DNA from 2 places in the Brachybacterium hainanense genome. Region 2 is predicted to be linked to the other one. Evidence: riboswitches for the same ligand, from Rfam matches in the RefSeq annotation. Region 2 holds a riboswitch; the other holds the start of a gene.

The links. A riboswitch is a leader RNA that binds a small molecule or an ion and turns the genes downstream of it on or off. The one in region 2 is predicted to bind thiamine pyrophosphate.
Region 1: linked by a shared signal. The riboswitch ahead of thiD (bifunctional hydroxymethylpyrimidine kinase/phosphomethylpyrimidine kinase) and the one ahead of ACFFF6_RS09460 (ECF transporter S component) in region 2 are both predicted to bind thiamine pyrophosphate.

Annotation. Positions count from the first base shown of each region.
Region 1 is NZ_JBHLSV010000024.1:40,908-48,146, reverse strand. Features, by position in the region: gene ACFFF6_RS16090 (AMIN-like domain-containing (lipo)protein) at 1-43, shown strand, start outside; gene purF (amidophosphoribosyltransferase) at 59-1,519, opposite strand; gene ACFFF6_RS16080 (PRD domain-containing protein) at 1,638-2,489, opposite strand; gene ACFFF6_RS16075 (glucose PTS transporter subunit IIA) at 2,561-4,639, opposite strand; TPP riboswitch at 4,938-5,041, shown strand; gene thiD (bifunctional hydroxymethylpyrimidine kinase/phosphomethylpyrimidine kinase) at 5,033-5,968, shown strand; gene rsmA (16S rRNA (adenine(1518)-N(6)/adenine(1519)-N(6))-dimethyltransferase RsmA) at 6,233-7,120, opposite strand; gene ACFFF6_RS16060 (TatD family hydrolase) at 7,117-7,239, opposite strand, start outside.
Region 2 is NZ_JBHLSV010000009.1:123,722-130,960, forward strand. Features, by position in the region: gene ACFFF6_RS09435 (endonuclease/exonuclease/phosphatase family protein) at 1-465, opposite strand, end outside; gene ACFFF6_RS09440 (ADP-ribosylglycohydrolase family protein) at 465-1,487, opposite strand; gene ACFFF6_RS09445 (hypothetical protein) at 1,597-2,397, shown strand; gene ACFFF6_RS09450 (M13 family metallopeptidase) at 2,426-4,393, shown strand; gene ACFFF6_RS09455 (hypothetical protein) at 4,390-4,968, shown strand; TPP riboswitch at 4,989-5,094, shown strand; gene ACFFF6_RS09460 (ECF transporter S component) at 5,137-5,736, shown strand; gene ACFFF6_RS09465 (ATP-binding cassette domain-containing protein) at 5,742-7,239, shown strand, end outside.

The DNA of each region.
Region 1 (7,239 bases), on a different contig from region 2:
CGGCGGGGCCCGCCTCGTCGTCGACGTGGCCCGCAGCTGGTGACCGGGGGCGCAGGTCTCAGGACACCTGCGCGCCCTCGACCCAGGCGAGGTACTCCTCGGAGACCGTGCCCGTCACATAGCGCCCGTCGAAGCAGCTCATGTCGAGGTCCTCGACCTCCGAGCCCTCGATGATCGAGGACTTGAGGTCCTCCACCTCCTGATAGACGAGGTGGTCGCAGCCCAGCACCTCGGCCACCTCGGGGATCGTGCGACCGAAGGCGACCAGCTCATGACGCGAGGGCATGTTGATGCCGTACACGTGCGGGAAGCGGATCGGCGGGGCGGCGGAGGCGAAGGTGACGGAGCTGGCGCCGGCGTCCCGGGCCATCTGGATGATCTGCTGGCTCGTGGTGCCCCGCACGATCGAGTCGTCGATCAGCAGCACGTTCTTGCCCTGGAACTCCGAGGACATCGCGTTGAGCTTCTGGCGGACGCTGCGCTTGCGCACCGCCTGCCCGGGCATGATGAAAGTGCGGCCCACGTAGTGGTTCTTGTAGAAGCCCTCGCGATACTCGATGCCCAGCACCCGCGCGACCTGCATGGCCGCGGGACGCGAGGAATCGGGGATCGGCATGACCACATCGATCTTCTCGAGCGGCACGTGCTTCGCGATCGTCGCCGCGAGGCGCTCCCCCATCCGCAGCCGCGACTCGTAGACGCTGATGCCGTTCATGACGGAGTCCGGGCGGGCCAGATACACGTACTCGAAGGCGCAGGGGAACAGGTCGGACTCCGGTGCGCACTGGCGGCTGAACAGCTCGCCCTCGTCGGTGATGAACAGAGCCTCCCCGGGGGCGACGTCACGGACGACCTCGTAGTCCCCGTTCTCCAGGACCAGCGACTCGCTCGCGACCACCCATTCGTCACGCCCCTCCGCCGTCGTGCGCCGCCCCAGGATCAGCGGACGGATGCCATGGGGGTCGCGGAAGGCGAGCAGGCCGTGGCCCGCGATCACCGCGATCACCGCATAGGCGCCCTCGATGCGGGCGTGGGTGCGGGCGACGGCCTCGAAGATCCGCTCGGGATCGAGATCGATCGCCGAGGTCGTCGACTGCAGCTCCCCGGCGAGCACGTTCAGGAGGAGCTCCGTGTCGGAGCTGGAGTTCAGGTGCCGGCGGTCCCGCAGCGCCATGTCCGCGGTGAGCTCCCGGGTGTTGGTGAGGTTGCCGTTGTGGACCAGGATGATCCCGTAGGGCGAGTTGACGTAGAAGGGCTGGGCCTCCTCCTCACGGGAGGCCACGCCCTTGGTCGCGTAGCGCACGTGCCCCAGACCCACGCGGCCCAGCAGGTTGCGCATGTCGCGGGTGCGGAAGCCCTCGCGGACCATGCCGCTGGACTTGCTCACGTGCATGATCCCGCCGGCCTCGGCGGTGGCGATGCCGGTCGCGTCCTGCCCGCGGTGCTGCAGCAGCAGGAGTGCGTTGTAGATGTCCTGGTTGACCGGCCCGCTGCCGACCATTCCGACGATTCCGCACATGGGGTCTCGCTTCGCTCCATCCGATTCCGGTGCCCGTCCTCGACGCGGAGGGCGACTGGACCACGGTACAGGTCGCACCGCTCGCGGCGCGCGTGATCTCGCTCGCCGCGGACACGCGTCAGGGACGGTCCCCGCCCTTCTCCATCGTCATCCGCGCGACGTGCAGCGCCAGGTAGGACACCTCGTCCTCGCTCAGACCCTGTCCCAGCCGCAGCTCGACGATCGTCGCGAGCTGCTGCGCGGTGCGCGTGGCCTCCGGGAAGTTCTCGCGGATCCCGCGGCCGATGGTGCTCTCCTGCCCCGTGAGCTGCCGATGCTGATGGATCCGCACGAACAGGTAGCGCACATGGGTGATGAACCGGGCCGCGCTCATCGTGTCCTGGGCGACGTCCATCCCGAAGCGCTCGCCCACCACGGCCAGCATCTGCTGGATCACCCCGGTCATGGTGTACGTGAACGACAGGTCGCCCGAGGCGAACCCGGCCCCCACCAGGTGCATGGTCAGCGCGGTGGCCTCGACCTCGGACAGCTGCGGATCCACGCGGGCGTTGATCGCCGCGAGCAGCTGCTGCGCCTGCCGGTACTCGTCCGCGTACAGGGTCTGCACCTCGGCCCGCAGCGGGTACTCGAGCACGATCCCTCGGCGGGTGCGGTCCAGGGCGCTCGCGACGTGATCGGCGACGGCGATCGCGAGGGTCGGCCGGGTCGACTCGCGCCCCTCGATCCCCGCCTCGGACAGCGCGAGGACGACGGCCCGCAGCACCTCCTCGTCCAGCAGGGACAGCACCTCGGCGAGGTGGTCCGGGTCGCGGCCGTCCGCGGGGACGAAGACGCGGACGATGAGGGAGGGGTCGACGGCGCAGCCCTGCTTCGAGCGGAAGCCGATGCCGCGCCCGGTGAGGATGACCTCCTGCCCTCGATCGTCACGGGCGAGCACGACGTTGTTGTTCAGCACCCGCAGCGCCTTCATCGATGCCCCTCCCTCGCGTCGTGTCCCGCTTCCGGCTCCATTGTCGCCCGGACCCGCCTCGCCGCGGCCGCTCAGCGCCGGACGACGATCACGGGATCGCCCGCGGACACGTCCACGCCCGTGCGCGGGGCGACCTCCGCCAGCTGCGCCGAGTTGGTGATCGTCATGAGGGTGATGGTCGGGTGATCTGCGGCGCGGACGGCGTCGAGGTCGACCTCGACCAGCAGCTCACCGGCGGTGACCCGGCGACCGGCCTCGACCTTCACGTCGAAGCCCTCTCCCTTCATCGACACGGTGTCGATGCCGATGTGGATCAGCACCTCGACCCCGTCGTCGGTGCGGATCCCGAAGGCGTGCCCGGTGCCTGCGACGGTGATGAGCTCTCCCGCGACCGGGGAGACGATGCTGCCCTCGGAGGGCTCGATGCCGACGCCCTCTCCGAGCGCACGCGAGGCGAACACCGGATCGGGTACGACGTCGAGGCCGAGGACCGTTCCGGGCACCGGGGCGAGGACCACGGTCTCGGGGCCTGCGCCCGAGGACAGCGGCAGAGCCGTGCCGCTCGGTGCAGGGGACGCATCCGCGGAGGTGGCCTCTCCCGCCGGGGCGCCCACGGGCGTCGGCACCGGAGCCTCGGGAGTCGCCGCCGCATCGCGGCGCGCGGTCGCCTCGGCGCGCTGCTCCGGCGTCATGTAGTCGGAGAAGTAGACCAGCGCCATGGCCACGAAGAAGGCCGCGGTGATCGCGATGGTGTACACGCCCATCGGCGAGAACACCGGGATCGTCAGCAGCGAGGTGAAGGCGAAGGCCCCGGTGTCCACGCCGCCCAGGAAGCCGACGATCACGCCGCCGACGAGGCAGCCGACCAGCATGCGCGGGTAGATGCGCTTGAAGCGCAGGTGGATCCCGTACAGGGACGGCTCGGAGATGCCGCCGAAGAGGCCTGCCAGCAGGGCGCCGGTCGCGGTCTGGCGCATGATCTGCTCGCGGTGCCGGATCGACAGCAGCAGCACGCCGGCCGTCGCGCCGAAGCAGGCGAAGTTCCAGGCGCCCATCGGGCCCTGGATGAAGTCGTAGCCCAGGGCGTTGATGTTCTGCAGCATGAGGGCGTTCAGCGGCCAGTGCAGGCCCAGCGGGACGAGGAACGGGTACAGCAGCGGGATGAAGATCGCGAAGACGATGGGGGCGTTGCCGTTCAGCCAGGCCAAGCCCGCACCGATGCCGTTGCCGGCCCAGATGCCGAGGGGGCCGATGAGGAAGGCGGTCACCGGGATCATGATGAGCATCGAGAAGAACGGCACGAACACGAGCTGCACGTTCTCGGGGAAGATGCGCTGCAGGCCGCGGTACACGAGCGCGAGCAGGGCCACCATGAGCAGCGGCACGAAGACCTGGCCGCCGTAGTCGTTCAGCTGCATGGGCAGGCCGAACACGGTGGCCACGCACTCCTGGGTGCCGAGGGTGGCGTTGGTGGTGCAGGTGATGCCCGGCGTGCCGCCCTCGGGGTTCAGCATCCCGGTGAAGTTCGGGGTCATGACCGCGGCCATCACGGCCGCGCCGACCCACGGGTCGATCTGCAGCTTCTTCGCCGCGTTGTAGGCGACCATGATCGGCAGGAAGTACAGCACCGAGCGCCACATCGCGTCGACGAAGACCCAGGTCGCGGACTTGTCCGCAGCCCGGAAGTCGACCACGCCGAGGGCGTCCAGCACGGAGGCGACCGCGATGATGAGCGAGGCGCCCAGCAGCACGCCCATCAGCGGGCGGAACGAGTCGGAGAGGTATTCGAAGAAGCTGTCGAGCCAGGCGAACTTCCCGCGGCTCTTCGCGCGGATCGCGGCCTTGACCTCGGCATCGGACTGCGGGCGCGGGGCGGCGGGCCCCGCCATCGCGGGCAGGTTCATGATCCGGGAGTACACGGTCGCGACAGCGCCGCCGATCACGACCTGGAAGCGGTCGCCGGACTGGGGCACCGTGCCCATGACGCCGTCCAGGGCGTCCAGGGCGGCCTGGTCGACCTTGTCTCCGTCGTGGAGCTGGAAGCGCAGCCGCGTCGCGCAATGCGTGAGGCTCTCGACGTTCTCCGGACCGCCGACGCCGCGGAGGATCTCCTCCGCGAGCGCGCCCTGCCCCGGTTCTGGCGTGTTCATGATGCGTCCTCGCATTCTCTCCTGGCCCGGCCCGGACCGGCGACTCCGCCGGCCCGATTCCGGGCATCAAAAAAGGCCCGGGCCGCGCGCTCGGCGCTGCCCAGGCCTTGCCTCCCCTCAGACGGTCCCGGCCCTGGCATCGCGTGGGGACGATGACGGTCCGGTCCTCGGGGAGTGACAATCCTGTGATCGATGTCGATCGTGGGTCACCCTAGCACCCGTCGGCGCCGCTGCCCAGGGCCCGGGAGAGCTCGGGCCCGTGCACGGTCCGCCCGAGGCGTCCTCCGATGCTAGGTTCGTCGGTGACACGGGGTGCTCGCCCGGACCGAGGCGCGAGCTGAGAAGAGACCCGTCGCACCTGATCGAGCTCGTACTCGCGGAGGGATGTCATCCATGCGCACCAGCCTGCCCGCCCCCGGTCCCCTCGACGGCATCGTCCCGGACCGGATCCCGAACGTCCTCACCGTCGCCGGGACGGACCCCAGCGGCGGCGCAGGCATCCAGGCGGACCTGAAGACCTTCTCGGCGCTCGGCGCATACGGCATGAGCGTCATCACCGCCGTCGTCGCCCAGAACACCCGCGGCGTGCAGGAGGTCGTGGTCCTGGAGCCGGGCTTCGTCCGCACGCAGATCCGCTCCGTGCTCGAGGACGTGCGGGTGGACGCGGTCAAGCTGGGCATGCTCGCGACGCCGCAGATCGCCGAGGTCGTGGCCGATGAGCTCGCGGCGCGTCCCGACCTGCCGCTTGTGATCGACCCCGTGATGGTCGCCAAGAGCGGCGACCGCCTGATCAGCGACGAGACCGTCGACTTGGTCCGCGAGAGGCTCGTGCCGCGGGCCGCGCTCATCACGCCGAACCTGCCGGAGGCCGCGGTGCTGCTGGGCGCCCCTCCCGAGCTCGGCGCCTGGAGGGCCGCGGCGCCGGGCGGCACAGGACGGGCGGCCGGTCCCGGCGAGGGGATGCGGGGCGAGGCGACCTCGCTCGCGCAGATGCGGGAGCAGCTTCCGTCGCTGCTCGACCTCGGCTCGGCCTGGGTCCTGCTCAAGGGTGGCCATCTGGCCGGGGACCGGAGCGTCGACCTGCTCGTCGGAGCCGCGTCCCCGGACTCGGTGCGCGAGCTGGTCGCCCCTCGGATCGCGACGACGAGCGATCACGGCACCGGCTGCACGCTCTCCGCCGCGATCACCGCGCTGCTTCCCCGCAGGGGCATGGAGGAGGCGGTGCTGGAGGCGAAGGAGTACCTCACCGGGGCGCTCGCCCACGCCGGGGAGCTCGAGGTCGGCGGCGGCCACGGCCCCGTCCACCACTTCCATGCCCTCTGGGGCTGATCCGCCTGCAGCCCCCGAGCATCCCCACGGCCACGCCTGCCCGAGGACGAGGCAGAGCCGACCCGACGCCCCCGGCTGCCCCGCGCTGAGGCAGAACAGCCCACATCTGATACAACCACGGGCAGCCCCATCACCCCACGAGCACCGCTGCCCGTGTCCGAGGCAGAACGGCCCACGTCTGACACATCCACGGGCAGTCGTCGCTCGTCCTGCACACACCGACCCATCGACAGTCGCTGGCGCGGGCAGGCGGCATGGCGGCCTTCAGGAGGCGGGGAGATCCGCGGCGGCGCGGGCGATGGCGTGGAAGGCATCGACCTCGAGGGTCTCGCCGCGGGCGCCCGGGTCGATGCCCGCCGCCCGCAGGATCTCCTCCGCGCGCGCCGAGGAACCCGCCCATGAGCCGAGCGCCGCCCGCAGGGTCTTGCGCCGCTGGGCGAACGCCGCCTCGACCACGGCGAAGACGGCCTCCCGCTCCGTCTCGCTCCCCCGGGGCCGCGCATGGCGCACGAGCCGGAGCAGCGAGGAGTCGACGTTCGGCACGGGCCAGAACACCTGGCGGGAGATCTGGCCGGCGCGCTCGGTCCGGCCGTACCAGGCCGCCTTGACGCTGGGGGCGCCGTAGATCCGGGAACCCGGCCCGGCGGCGAGGCGATCCACGACCTCCGACTGCACCATCACCACCGCCTCCTGCAGGGTCGGGAAGCGCTCGAGAAGGGTCAGCAGGATCGGGGTCGCGACGTTGTAGGGGAGGTTCGCCACGAGCGTCGTCGGGACCCGCCCTCCGGGCAGCTCGGGCAGCTCGGTCACCTGGAGCGCATCGGCATGGACGAGCCGGAACCTCGCCGGCGCGATCCCCCGCGCGGCGAGCGTGAGCGGCAGCAGCTCGGCGAGCCCGCGGTCCAGCTCGATGGCCGCGACATCGGCCCCCGCCTCGAGCAGCCCCAGGGTCAGGGAGCCGAGGCCCGGCCCGACCTCGAGGACCGCATCGCCGGCCGCGACGCCCGCGGCACGGACGATGGTGCGCACCGTGTTGGGATCGATGACGAAGTTCTGCCCGCGCTGCTTGGACGGACGGATCCCCGCGGCGTCGGCCAGCTCGCGGATGTCGCGGGCGCTCAGCAGCTGCGATCCCTCCGGCTCGGCGCTCATGCCTCGGGCCATCCGTACACCTCGAGGGTCCGCTCCCGCACCGCGCGGCAGGCCCGCTCGAGGTCGGTTCCCGTCACCTCGGCGATCGTCGCCATGGTGAGGGGGACCAGGTACGAGGA
Region 2 (7,239 bases):
CCGCTCGTTGAGGTCGCCGCCGATGATCACGGGCGCACCGGCCCGTCCGACGAGCTCCAGCGCCCGGCCGACATGGATGGCCCGATGCTCCTCGTCGAGGGCGAGATGGAGGTTCGCGACGACGAGCTCCCCGCCGCCGGGCACGGACAGGCGCACGGCCGCGATGCCGCGCGGGAAGACGGAGTTCGCGTCGGTCAGACGCTGGGGCACCGGGGTGAGACCGCGCCGGATGACCTGCCCGGCCGTCTCCGCAGAGGCCAGGATCGCCAGGCCCCGGCACAGCCGGCCGCCCACGAGGACCTCGAGCCCCATCCGGCGCGCGAGCCAGCGCAGCCGCGCGGTCGGCACGATCACCTGCGGCGCCTCCTGCAGCAGCAGCAGATCGGGCTCGAGGTCACGCACCGTGTCGATGAGGGCGCGCAGATCATCGCGCATGCCGCGCACGTTCCAGCTGACCACCCGCATCAGCCGATCACCGTCTCCGCGAGGCGCACGAGGTCCGGGGCCTCGTACACGGGCCAGCCGGACAGGACCCGTCGCCATTCCGGGGGCACGGCCCGCTCTCCCACGGCGCCGCCGATCAGCGCGCCCGCGATGCAGGCGACCGTGTCCGTGTCGTACCCCGCCCGCACCGCCGCCTCGAGCACGGCGACCAGATGGTCCCGGCGGGCGAACTTGTCCCGCGGGATCGGCCCCGCATGGTGGATCGCCGACCACGCCGCCTGGAAGGCGTGCACGACCCAGCCGTTGCGGCCGAAGACCGGGGGCTCGGCCGTCTCCGCCTCCTCGATCCGCAGCTCCCACAGTGCGCGGCGCTCCGGGGCGAGACGCCCCAGACCTCGGCGGACGTCGACCTCGCCGGTGAGCACGGCGGCGCGGACAGCGAACCCCCACAGCAGGCAGGCGTCGACGACGTCGACGTGCACGTGGGTGAGGCGGCAGACCGCCTCGATCGCGGCCTGCAGCTCGTCGTCCCCGGCCCGGAGGTGCGGGAGCACGGCCGCATGGGTCCGCATGAGCGCGCCGTTCCCGGCGATCTGCGGAAGGTCCTCGTGGGCGTGCAGCGCCGCGGTGCGGAAGTCCGCGGCCGTCGGGACGGTGCGGCCCGCCGCGAGCGCGACCTCGCTCGCCCGGCGCATGACCGTCGAGGTGAGCGCGCCGATGTCCGGGGTGCTCATGGACCAGGAGAACCAGCCGCGGGCGACGCGGTCCAGCACCTCCTCGTCGAGGAAGCCCGTCCCGATCGGGGCGACCGCCTCGAGCAGCACGACGGCCATGGCGGTGTCGTCGGTCCACTCCCCGGGCTGCCAGCCCAGGACGCCGCCTCCGGTCATCGCCACGTCGTCGGAGGCAGGGATGGGCGCCTGGAACTCGTAGGGCGCCCCGAGGGCATCCCCCGTCGCAGCGGCGATCACGACGCCGAGCGCTCGATCGCGCTGCGCCGCATCCAGGCCGGCACCCGGCCCCGCCTGCTCTTTCGTGTTCACCGGTCCATCGTTCCACATTCCTCGAAGCGCTCCAGGTCACAGGTGTGCAGGTGTCGTGGAGGACACGCAGGAGGGCACCGGTAGGCTGGAGCCACACCGAAGGAGCTCCATGTCGACCCCCATCACCCCGCCGCCGGCGGCCGCCGATTCCTGCGGCTGCGGCGACCCGCACGACCACACCGGACACGACCACGCGCCCACCGGCGCGGACGTCGTGCGCACCCTCGTCCCGGCCCTGTCGGTCGTCTCCCTCGTGCTCCCCGCGATCGGCGTGCTCCTGATGGTCGGGGTCCTCGCCGCGCAGCCCAGCAGTCCGCTGGTCCTGCTGCTGGGCATCTCCCTGGGCGGCCTGCAGCTCGTCGTGCTCGTCGCGACGAGCCTGTTCGTCGCCCGCACCCGCACCCAGCTCGCGGTGAACCCGGGGCTCCTCGCCGTGCGCAGCATCGTCGACGAGGTCCTGCGCCTGGCCGCCGTGTGGGCCGCGACCCTGCTCTGGCCCGGCGACCGGCTCGGCGCGCTGGCCCTCTGGGTGGGCGCCGGCACGGCCCTGGTGTGGATCGCGCTCACGACCGTGCAGACCCTGCGCACCCGTCGGCTGATCGCCCGCCCGGGGGAATGGTCGAAGAACGCGATCGCGACCCTCCTGAACGAGGGCGTGAGCGTGCGCCGCAGCATGACGATGCGGGTGCTCGACGTCGTCGGCACGGTCGCCTTCCAGCTGGGTGCGACCATCCTCCTGATCCTCTCCCCGGCGATGCTCGTCGCGACCGTGGTGCTGTCCATCGGGACGGGTCTGTCGACCCTCGTGCTGCAGCGTCACAGCCCTGCCGAGCGCATCTCCTCCCCCTGGGCGTACGCGCCCCTGGGCATCGGCCTGCTCACCCTGACCATGTCCCTGCTCGTCCTCTGACCCCCACGCCCAAGGAGCGCTCTCACCGATGAACGACGCATCCGCCCTGCCCTCCGGCCTCGACCTCGCCTGGACCGACGAGGCCGTCCGCCCCCAGGACGACCTCTTCGGCCACGTCAACGGACGCTGGCTGCGGGAGCACCGGATCCCCGCGGACCGCTCCGGCGACGGCGAGTTCCTCCGTCTGCGGGACCTCTCCGAGGAGCGGGTCCGCGCGATCATCGAGGACGCTCCGGAGACCTCGCGCATCGGCGCCGTCTTCCGCGCCTTCATGGACGAGGAGGCGATCGAGGCCCAGGGGGCCGCGCCGCTCGAGCCGCTGCTCGCCGCGATCACCGGTGCCGCCGACCGCTCCGCCCTCACCGAGCTGATGGCCGCTCCCGACGCCGGCACCTCCCTGCTGCACGCCTACGTGTGGACCGACGACCGCGACTCCACCCGCTACCAGGTCAAGATCCACCAGGGCGGGCTGGGCCTGCCCGATGAGTCCTACTACCGCGAGGACGCCTACGCGGAGATCCGCACGGCCTACGAGGGCCACCTCGCCCGCCTGGCGACCCTGGCCTCGCTGCCGGGGCGGGAGGGCCTCGTCCTCGGAGAGGCCGAGGTCCAGGCCCGCGCGGTCCTCGACTTCGAGACCCGGCTCGCCGCCGCCCACGTGGACGTGGTGCGCGTGCGCGACCGCGAGAAGTCCGACAACCCCATGGACGAGGCGGCCCGGGCCGAGCTCGCCCCGCTGCTGGACTGGGACGCCTTCGTGCGCGGCACCGGCGCCCCCGCCGAGGCCTTCGCCGTCGTCTCCGTCGGCCAGCCCGAGTTCGTGCGCGCCGCGGATGCGGTCTTCGCCGAGACGGACCTCGCCGTGCTGCGCACCTGGCTCGCCCTGCACACCGTCTCCTCCTACGCCCCGTACCTCTCCTCGGCCTTCGTCGAGGAGGACTTCGACTTCGGCGGGCGCACGCTCTCGGGCGCGGAGGAGCTGCGCGAGCGGTGGAAGCGCGCAGTCGCCCTCGTCGAAGGCGTGGCCGGCTTCGACGTGGGCCGCGAATACGTGGCCCGCCACTTCCCGCCGGAGCACAAGGAGCGCATGGACCGGCTGGTCAGCGCCCTCCTGGACGCCTACCGCGCCTCCATCGAGCAGCTCGACTGGATGACCCCGGAGACCCGCGGCCGCGCGCTCGAGAAGCTGGCCCGCTTCACGCCGAAGGTCGGCTATCCCGAGCGCTGGCGCGACTACGAGGGCCTCGAGATCGATCCCTCCGACGTCGTCGCGACCGTGCGAGCGAGCCGTCGCTTCGACGCCGCCTTCGAGTACGCCAAGGTCGGCGGCCCGATCGACGAGCACGAATGGCACATGACCCCGCAGACGGTCAACGCCTACTACAACCCCGGCCGCAACGAGATCGTGTTCCCCGCGGCGATCCTGCAGCCCCCGTTCTTCGACGCCGCGGCGGACGATGCCGTGAACTTCGGCGGCATCGGCGCGGTGATCGGCCACGAGATCGGGCACGGCTTCGACGACCAGGGCTCGAAGTACGACGGCGACGGGAACCTGCGCTCCTGGTGGACCGCGCAGGACCGGAGCGCCTTCGAGGAGCGGACCGGTCGGCTGATCGACCAGTTCTCCGCCCTCACCCCGCGGGACCTCGACGAGACCCACCACGTCAACGGGGCGCTCACGATCGGCGAGAACATCGGCGATCTGGGCGGGCTGTCCATCGCGGTGAAGGCCTACCAGGCGACCGCCGGGGCCGATGCCCCCGTCCTCGACGGGCTCACCGGGCTGCAGCGCATCTTCCTGTCCTGGGCCACCGTCTGGCGCAGCAAGAACCGAGAGAAGGAGGCCATCCGGCGCCTCGCGACGGACCCCCACGCCCCGGCCGAGTTCCGCTGCAACACGTCCGTCCGGCACATCGACGCCTTCCACGAGGCGTTCTCGCTGACCCCGGGCGACGCCCTCTACCTCGACCCCGCCGATCGGGTGCGGATCTGGTGAGCAGACCCGATCCGCCGTTCTACGTGGGCAGGACCCGGCCCGGAGTCCTCGGCTGGACGCGCGTGGGCCTGACCGCGGCGATGTCCGTCATCATGCTCGTGCTGGGCCGCAGCGCGTCCACCACCATCCCGCCCCTGCTCGCAGTGCTGATCGCCGCCGTGATCGCGCTGATGGCCCTGTGGTCCTGGTCCCGGCTGTGGACGCGGTTCATCGTCGACGAGCACGGCGTGACCGTGTCCCGCGGCGGCTTCTGGCCGCAGAGGCCCTGGCCCCTCGCGGACTTCCGCACCGTGCAGCTGCGCGAGATCCCCAGCAGCTCCCTCGGCGTGACCGTCGGGCCGCTGGGGAGGCCCGCAGGCCGGGTCATGGTCGGCGAGCCCGGCGAGCGCCGCGTCGTCGCGGGACGGCCCGTGCGCACCCCCGAGGACGTCCAGGCCCGCTACCGGATGCAGGTCTCCGCGCCCGGCACCATGGTCGAGATCATCGGCCGCGGGCAGACCCACTACCTGCTCTCCCCCGTGGACCCCGAGCGGACCGCGCTCGCGATCGACCAGGCGATCCGGGCTCGTCGCTGACGGGGTATGCTTCCAGGGTCATCCGCTGACAGGGGAGCACCGCAAGGGTGCTGAGAGTGCGCACAGGCGCAGACCCTCGAACCTGATCCGGCTCGCACCGGCGTAGGGAGTCGGGATTTCTCGCGCGGTCCTGCGCCGCGCCCCTTCCATCTCGGGAAGGAGACCATGATGACCACCACCGCAGAGGCCGCCCGCCCCCGGTTCCGGACGATCGACCTGGTCGTGACCGCGGGAATCGGAGCCGCCTTCGGCGTCGCGTTCCTCGGGTACGGCGCGTTCTACAGCCTGATCAGCCCGCTCACCGCCGCGTTCAAGCCCGCTGAGGGCCTTCTCGCCGGGATCTGGATCCTGCCGGCCGTCATCGCCGCCCTCGTCGTCCGCCGCCCCGGCGCGGCGATCGGCGCCGAGCTGATCGCCTCCGCCCTGGAGATGCTGCTGGGCGGCCAGTGGGGCTGGGGCACGATCATCTCCGGGATCGTGCAGGGCGGCGGGGTCGAGCTGGGCTTCGCGCTCCTGGCCTACCGGCGCTTCACACTGCCGGTGGCCATGCTCGCGGGCCTGCTCGCCACGAGCCTCGAATGGGTCTACGAGCGCTTCGCCTACTACGGCGAGATGGGCTGGGGCTTCGCGCTCCTTCTTCTCGCGGCGATGGCGATCTCCGGCGTCGTGCTGGGCGGTGCGCTCGGCCACGCTGCCGTCCGCGCCCTCGCCGCGACGGGTGCGCTGGATCCCTTCGGCGCCGGACGCGAGCGCGCCCGTCGCGTCTGATGAGCGTGACCACGACCGCCGCCGCGGACCTGCGTCTGGCCGGGCTCAGCTGGCGTCCGGCGACCCGGCGCGAGCCCACCCTGGAGGACGTCACCCTCCACGTGCCGGCCGGCCAGCGGGTCCTGCTCACCGGGGCGAGCGGCAGCGGGAAGTCGACGCTGCTGCTCGCCCTCGCGGGGCTCCTCGACCCGGAGACCGGCGACCTCAGCGGAACGGCCGAGGGCCCGGGACGCCCCGGGGCCCGCGCCCTGCTCCTCCAGCACAGCATCCATGCCCTCGTCGGGGCGAGCGTGGGCCGGGACACCGCCTTCGGGCCCGAGAACGCGGCGCTGGACCGGGCCGTGATCGCACGGACCGCGGCCGCTGCCCTGGACGCGGCGCAGGTGGACGTGCCCGCCTCCGCGTCCCCCTTCACCCTCAGCGGAGGCCAGCAGCAGCGGGTCGCCCTCGCCGGCTCCCTCGCGACCGCACCCGAGGTGCTGCTCCTGGACGAGCCGCTCGCGATGCTCGATGCGGCGACGGCCGATGCCGCGACCTCCGCGCTGCTCGCTGCGGCGCGCGGGCGCACCCTCGTCATCGCCGACCACGACACGGCACGCTGGCTGCCCCATGTGGACCGGGTCGTGCTGCTCGGGCCGCAGGCGAGGATCCTCGCCGACGGGCCGCCCGGGGCCGTCGTCCTCCCCCGTGCGGAGCCGCCCGGCCCTGCACCCGTCACGACCGTGGACGGGGTCGAGGTCGCCGCGCTCGAGGACGTCGCGATCCGCCGTCGCGGGAAGGATGGACCGATCCTCCACGAGCATCTCTCCCTCGCCCTGCGCGCGGGGACCCTGGGCGTGCTCACGGGTCCCAGCGGGACCGGCAAGACCACGCTGCTGCGCGTGCTCCTCGGCCTCGAGGCGCCCGCGGCGGGCACCGTGCGCCGCCCCGGCGCCGTCGCCTTCGTGCCGCAGGAGCCCGAGCACTCCTTCATCGCCTCGACCGTCCGCGCGGAGGCCTCCTCCGAGACGCTGCTCGCCCGGGCCGGCCTCGAGCATCTCGCGGACGCGAACCCGTTCACCCTCTCCGGCGGCGAGCAGCGACGCCTCTCGATCGTCGCCGCCCTCGCCCGGCGCCCCACGCTGCTGGTGCTCGACGAGCCGACCGTCGGGCTGGACGATACGCACCATGCCGCGGTGCTGGACCTCCTCGAGGAGGCCGCCGCCCGCGGATGCGCCGTGATCGCCGCGACCCACGACCCGCGTCTGGTCGCCCGGGCGGGTGCCCACCTCGCCCTGGGCCCCGTCTCCGCGGAGACGTCGACGAGCCCCTCCCGGGCGATCGGCCCCGTCCCGCGGCCCGGACGACGGACCCCGGCCGATGCCTGCAACCCGCTCGTGCTGAGTGCCATCGGACTGCTCGCGGCGATCGGCTCCTTCGGGATCAGCAGCTGGCAGATCGGCCTGGCGGCCCTGCTGCCGGTGCTGCTGCTGTCCCCGCTCGCGGTCCGCTCCCTGCGCGGGG